2 regions of the Kocuria salina genome follow, and region 1 is predicted to be linked to the other one. Evidence: predicted binding sites of a transcription regulator. Region 1 holds the regulator's gene; the other holds the start of a gene.
The links. Region 1 encodes HrcA, which represses chaperone genes, less so after heat shock. Its sites were predicted from a motif close to TTNGCACTCGNNNNNNNCGAGTGCNAA; they were not measured.

Region 2: a site for HrcA is predicted at 1,196-1,222, ahead of groES (co-chaperone GroES). Genes of this name have one in related genera too.

The regions. Positions count from the first base shown of each region.
Region 1 covers NZ_SSSF01000009.1:17,591-21,062, forward strand. Annotated here, with positions in the region: gene dnaJ (molecular chaperone DnaJ) at 1-996, opposite strand, end outside; gene hrcA (heat-inducible transcriptional repressor HrcA) at 1,069-2,076, opposite strand; gene E7Z53_RS16015 (DUF3097 domain-containing protein) at 2,251-3,114, shown strand; gene E7Z53_RS16020 (DUF4870 domain-containing protein) at 3,270-3,472, shown strand, end outside.
Region 2 covers NZ_SSSF01000005.1:18,913-22,384, reverse strand. Annotated here, with positions in the region: gene E7Z53_RS10945 (siderophore ABC transporter substrate-binding protein) at 1-956, opposite strand, end outside; gene groES (co-chaperone GroES) at 1,388-1,684, shown strand; gene groL (chaperonin GroEL) at 1,843-3,450, shown strand.

The DNA.
Region 1 (3,472 bases):
GACCTCGAGGTGGACGAACAGCTCGCCCCGGCCGCCGCCGCGCAGCCGGGTGGCACCGAGCTCGTGCAGGGTCACGGTGTGGCCGGTCTGCGTGCCGGGGCCGACGGGCACCTCGCGCTCGCCGTCGAAGGTCTCGAGGGTCACAGTGGTGCCGAGGGCCGCGGAGGTCATGGGCACCCGGACGCGGGCGTGCAGGTCGTCGCCCTGGCGCTCGAACGTGGGGTCGGGATCGACCTTGAGCTCGACGTAGAGGTCGCCGTTCGGCCCGCCTGCGGTGCCGGCCTCGCCCTGACCCGAGAGGCGGATCCGGTTGCCGGTCGAGACGCCGGCGGGGATCTTGACGGTCAGCGGGCGGCGGTCGCGCACGCGGCCCTCGCCGTAGCACTCGTGGCACGGGTGCTTGATGACGGTGCCGAAGCCCTGGCAGGTGGCGCACGGCGCCGCCGTGACCACGGTCCCGAGGATCGACTGGACCTGGCGCTGCACCTGGCCGGATCCGTGGCAGACGTCGCAGGTCTCGGGCTGGGTGCCCGCCTGGCAGCAGGTGCCGTCGCAGGTGGGACAGACCACGGCGGTGTCCACGGTGATCTTCTTCTCCGTGCCGAAGACCGCGTCCCGGAGGGTGACCCGGACGTTGATCAGGGCGTCCTGGCCCTGGCGGGTGCGGGACGCGGGTCCGCGCCGGCCGGAGCCGGCGCCGCCGGCGCCCTGGAAGAAGGTGTCGAAGATGTCGGCGAAGCCGAACCCCGTGCCGGGGAAGCCCCCGCCGAAGCCGGTGTCGGTGCCGTTCTCGTTGCCGGTCGCATCGTAGACGCGCCGCTTCTCGGGGTCGGAGAGGACGTCGTTGGCGTGGGAGAGGCGCTTGAAGTCCTCGGCGGCCTCCGGGCCGGGGTTGACGTCGGGGTGCAGCCGGCGGGCCTTCTTGCGGTAGGCCTTCTTGATCTCTTCCTGGCTGGCGTCCCGGGACACGCCCAGGGTCTCGTAGTGATCGCTCACCGTGGTCCGTTCTGTCGAGAGGTCTGTGGTGGGTTTCGCTGGTGGGCCCCGGGGGACGGGGCCCGTGGGGGCTCAGCCCCCGAGGATACGGGAGAGGTAGCGGGCGACGGCGCGCACGGCGGCCATCGTGGACGGGTAGTCCATGCGCATGGGGCCCACGACCCCCACCTTGGACTGCGGCCCGTAGCCGGTGGCGACGACGGCGGCCTCGGACAGGGGGCCCTCGGCGTTCTCCGTGCCGATCCGCACGGCCACCCCGCGGGCGTCCTGCTCCATCTCGGAGAGCAGCCGGAGCATCACCACCTGCTCCTCGAGGGCCTCGAGGACCGGGCCGATGCTCAGGTGGAAGTCCCCGGTGGAGCGGGCGAGGTTGGCGGTGCCGGCCATGACCATGCGGTGCTCGGCCCCGCCCGCCGCGAGGGCGCCGACGGCCTCCGCCACGGCGGCGGCGGCCGGCTGCAGCGGCGGGGCCGTGCTCGCGGTCATCACGGCGAGGGCGTCCGGCACCGCGGTCAGGCAGCGCCCGACCACGGCGGCCAGCACCCGGGCGCGCAGCTCGAGCAGCTGGGACTCCTCGAGCGGGGCCCGCAGCACGGCGACGCGCTGCGCCACCCGGCCGTTGGTCGGGATGAGCACCACCAGCACCCGGCCGGCGCCGAGGTCCACGACCTCGACGTGGCGCACGGTGACCCCGGAGGCGTGCGGGTACTGCACGACCGCGACCTGCTGGGTGAGCTGCGCGAGCAGCCGCACGGTGCGCTCCATGACGTCGTCGATGTCCGCGGCGTCGTCCAGCAGCCGCTGGATGGCCCGCCGTTCCGGACCCGAGAGCGGCTTGACGGCCGCGATCTGGTCGACGAACGTGCGGTAGCCCTTGTCCGTGGGGATCCGGCCCGAACTCGTGTGGGGGGCCGTGATCAGGCCCTCCTCCTCGAGCGCGGCCATGTCGTTGCGCACGGTGGCCGAGGAGACGCCGAGCCGGTGCCGGTCCACGAGGGCCTTGGAGCCGACCGGCTCGCGGAAGTGCACGTAGTCCTCCACGATGGCCTGCAGGATCTGCAGTCGTCTCGGATGGTTCACGTCGCTCCTCCCCGGTCCGTCCACGCCCCCGAAGATGCCCTGGCACTCGGGTGGCCACAGTGCCAACGGCGTCCAGTGTAGCCCCCGTGTCCGACGGCCGGTCGCCCCCGCGGTTTGGTACGCTTCCGGCTGATCCGCGCCGGACGCGCGGCACCGCGACCCGGGAGGACGACCATGAGCCACCACGGCTGGGGGCCGCGCAGCCTCGACGACGACGCCCTCGCCCGCCGCCGGCCGGTCTCCGCGGAGGTCCCGGTCGCCCCGGGAATGCTCCTGGAGGACGTCACGACCGGCTGGGTCGGCGCGGTCGTGTCCCTGGAGACCATCGGCGGGATGCGCGTGCTGGGGCTCGAGGACCGGAGGGGGCGGGTCAAGGCGTTCCCCCTGGGACCGGGGTTCCTGCTCGAGGGCGAGCCCGTGGTCGTCGTCGAGCCCCGCCGGGCCCCCGCGGCGCGCAAGCCCTCCCGCACGCGCTCGGGCTCCGTGGCCGTCGAGGGGCTGCGCGCGAGCACCGCGAAGGCCTCCCGGGTGTGGGTCGAGGGCTACCACGACGCCGAACTGGTGGCCAAGGTGTGGGGCCACGACCTGGCGGTCGAGGGCATCGTCGTGGAGCCGCTGCACGGCATCGACGACCTGCCCGCCGCCGTGCGGGAGTTCGGGCCGGGCCCCGGGCGGCGGCTCGGCATCCTCGTCGACCACCTCGTGGCCGGCTCCAAGGAGTCGAGGATCGCCGCTGAGACCATGCGCCTGCCCGGCGCAGCGGGCAACGTCCTGGTGCTGGGCCACCCCTACGTCGACATCTGGCAGGCGGTCAGGCCGCGCACCCTCGGCATCGACGCCTGGCCCGTGGTCCCGCGGGGCACGGACTGGAAGACCGGCACCGCCGCCGCCCTCGGGTGGCCGCACCGCACCCCCGGAGACCTCAGCCGGGCCTGGCAGCACATCCTGTCCCGCGTGGACAGCTACGCCGACCTCGAGCCGTCCCTGCTGGGCCGGGTCGAGGAGCTCATCGACTTCCTCACCGCCCCCGGGGCCTGACCCGGCGCCCCGCGTGCACGGGCAACGCCCAGCAGATCGTCACAAAGGCACACGTGCGCGGGGCGGATCCTCCGCCCTCCGGGCCGCTCGGTAGGATGGTCGTGTCCCACCCACCGTCCGCGGCCCCGCCGCGGTCCCACCGCCGAAGGACATCCGTGCCCGTGCAGACCGACCCCCGACCGAGCCGCGACAACGCCGGGGCCCCGTTCGAGGGCCTCTCCCCCGTGGCCCAGCCGCTGACCGTCACCGAGGACCACCAGTGGGCGACCCTGGCGCACTTCGGCGGCGTCATCGGCTTCCTCCCCTCGTTCCTCGTCCACCGCGTCTTCCGCGGGCGCGGCCCGTTCACGGAGCAGGA
Region 2 (3,472 bases), on a different contig from region 1:
AACTCGGTGTAGGTCTGGATGCCCTCGTTGGTGTAGGTGTCCCGGGGCATGTAGACGACCTGGCCCTCCTGCACCGCGGTGACGTTCTGCAGGGCCGCGGCGTTCTCGATGACCTCCTGCGCCGGGGTGTACTCCGGGTCCTCGGCGGAGATCGCGGCGTCGCGGTCCAGCACGAGGATCCAGTCGGGGTTCGAGTCGGCGATCGCCTCCACGGAGATGTCGTCGCCCTGGTGGTCGTCGCTGGCGCCCTCGACCTCGAGGGCCGGTGCGAAGTCGAAGATCTCGAACAGCGGGCCCAGGGTGCGTCCGTTGCCCGGGGCGATGAAGCCGATCTCGCCGCCGGAGACGGTGACGGCCATGACCGTGTCGCCGGGCCGGTAGCCGTCGACGACGCGCTGCATCGCCGCGTCGAAGTCGCCGTTGATCTGCTCGGCCTCGTCCTCGCGGTCGAAGACCTGGCCCAGGACGGAGGTCTGCCGCTTCAGCTCCTCGTCGAAGGGCTCGTCCTCCCGCGGGTCGAGCTCGACGATGGTGGCCTCCGGCACCAGGTCGGCGAAGTCCTCGCGGTAGTCGGCGAAGCGCTGGCCGTTGACGATGAGGTCGGGGTCCGCGGCGACGACGGCCTCGAGGTCGGGCTCGCGGTGGTTGCCGAGGTCGACGACGGACTCGTCGTCGGCGTAGGCGATGGTGTCCGGCATGAGGGCGCGCGGGGCCGCCGCCAGTTCGACGCCCCACTCGGCGAGCGTCTCGAAGGTGCGGTTGTCGGTGGCGACGACGGACGCCGGCGGGGCCTCGACCGTCTGCGTGCCGTAGTTGTCCTCGACCTCGACCGTGGCGGCGGAGGGGGCGGACGACTCCGCGGAGGCGGCCTCGTCGCCCTGGGCCGTGCCGCAGGCGGTGAGGGCGAGGACACCGGCGACGGCCAGGAGGGCAGCCGGGTGCTGGGTGCGGTTCATGGTCTTCCTTCGTGCAGAGGACGCCGGCGTGCTCCGGGGTGGCGGACGCCGGCGGGATCCGATGGGCGCGACGGACCTGCGCACGGATGCGCCGGGACGTCGAGGAGGGCACCGCTGCTCGGCCGAGGTAAGGGTTGCCTTACCGCTCAACCTAGAGGGTCGGGCGGGCGTGAGGCAAATCATTGGCGAACACGGGCGTGACCTAATTCCCGCCGGACGTTCCCGCGGGGGTCGGCGCGCTGGCACTCGCCTTGACCGACTGCCAGCCCGCTCCTACAGTTGGCCTTGGCACTCTCCGGGTGAGGGTGCTAAGGGCCAGGCGATCGACCGGCACCGCGACGACGGTCGGTGCGCCGATCGGCCCGAAGCTCGACGGCGGGCTCCGCCCGCGGTCGCCCACCGTTTTCCACCCCTACAGACAAGGAGAGATCGTGTCGGTCTCCATCAAGCCTCTCGAGGATCGCATCGTCGTCCAGCCGCTCGCCGCTGAGCAGACCACCGCGTCCGGTCTCGTCATCCCGGACACCGCCAAGGAGAAGCCCCAGGAGGGCAAGGTCCTGGCGGTCGGCCCCGGTCGTGTCGACGACTCCGGCAACCGCATCCCGGTCGACGTCCAGGAGGGCGACGTCGTGATCTTCTCGAAGTACGGCGGCACCGAGGTCAAGTACAACGGCGAGGAGTACCTGGTCCTCCCGGCCCGCGACGTGCTCGCCGTCGTCGTCAAGTAGACCGGGCCGCACCGACCCGGCGCAGACCGCGCAGTCCTGACGAAGGGTGCCCGCCGCACGCCCCGCTGTTCCGGCGGGCCCGCGGCGGGCACCCTTCGCCGATCCAGACCCCGAAACCCGCTGGCGACCCCAGCCACCCCAGAAGGAGCTCTTCGCCCATGGCCAAGCAGCTGGCGTTCGACGACGCCGCCCGCAAATCCCTCGAGAACGGCGTCAACAAGCTCGCCGACACCGTCAAGGTCACCCTCGGCCCGCGCGGGCGCAACGTGGTGCTCGACAAGAAGTGGGGCGCCCCCACGATCACCAACGACGGCGTGACCATCGCCCGCGAGGTCGAGCTCGACGACCCGTACGAGAACCTCGGTGCCCAGCTCGCCAAGGAGGTGGCGACCAAGACCAACGACGTCGCCGGCGACGGCACCACCACCGCCACCGTGCTCGCCCAGGCGCTCGTCAAGGAGGGCCTGCGCAACGTGGCCGCCGGCGCCGACCCGCTGAGCCTCAAGCGCGGCATCGAGAAGGCCGTCGAGGCCGTCTCCGAGCGCCTGCTCGAGAACGCCCGCCCGGTGGAGGGCACCAACGTCGCCCACGTGGCGACCATCTCCGCGCAGGACCCGGCGATCGGCGAGCTCATCGCCCGGGCCTTCGAGACCGTCGGCAAGGACGGCGTCATCACGATCGAGGACGGCTCGAGCACCGAGGTGGAGCTCGACGTCACCGAGGGCATGCAGTTCGACAAGGGCTACCTGTCCCCGTCCTTCGTGACCGACGCCGAGCGCCAGGAAGCGGTCATGGAGAACTCCCTGGTGCTGCTGTACCAGGGCAAGATCTCCTCGGTGCCCGAGCTCATGCCCGTGCTGGAGAAGGTCCTCCAGGCCAAGAAGCCGCTGACCATCATCGCGGAGGACGTCGAGGGCGAGGCCCTGTCCACCCTCGTGGTCAACCGGCTGCGCGGCACCCTCGACGTCGTGGCCCTCAAGGCCCCCGGCTTCGGCGACCGCCGCAAGGCGATCATGCAGGACCTCGCCGTCCTCACCGGCGGCCAGCTCATCACCAGCGAGCTGGGCATCAGCCTCGACCAGGTCACCCTGGAGCAGCTGGGCACCGCCCGGCGCGTCACGGTCACCAAGAACACCACCACCCTGGTCGACGGCGGGGGCACCCCGGCCGAGATCCAGGACCGGGTCGCCACGATCCGCGCCGAGGTGGAGCGCACCGACTCCGAGTGGGACCGCGAGAAGCTCCAGGAGCGGCTCGCCCGCCTGGCCGGCGGGGTCTCCGTGATCAAGGTCGGCGCCGCCACCGAGGTCGAGGCCAAGGAGCGCAAGCACCGCATCGAGGACGCCGTCTCCGCGACCCGCGCGGCCCTCGAGGAGGGCATCGTCGCCGGCGGCGGCACCGCCCTCGTGCAGGCCGCGAAGGTCCTCGACGAGTCCGACCTCGGGCTCACCGGGGACGCCGCGACCGCGCTCGGCATCGTCCGCCGCGCGCTGCGGCAGCCGCTGTACTGGATCGCCCAGAACGCCGGTCAGGACGGGGCCGTGGTCGCCTCCCGCGTCGCCGAGCTCGAGGCCGGGCACGGCTACGACGCCGCCACCGGCGAGTACGTCGAGATGGTCGGCGCCGGCATCATCGACCCCGTCAAGGTCACCCGCTCGGCGTTGCAGAACGCCGCGTCCATCGCGGCGCTCGTGCTGACCACCGAGACGCTCGTGACGGACAAGCCCGCCGAGGACGAGGGGCACGGCCACGGCCACCAGCACTGACGGCCGGCACTGACGGCCGGCG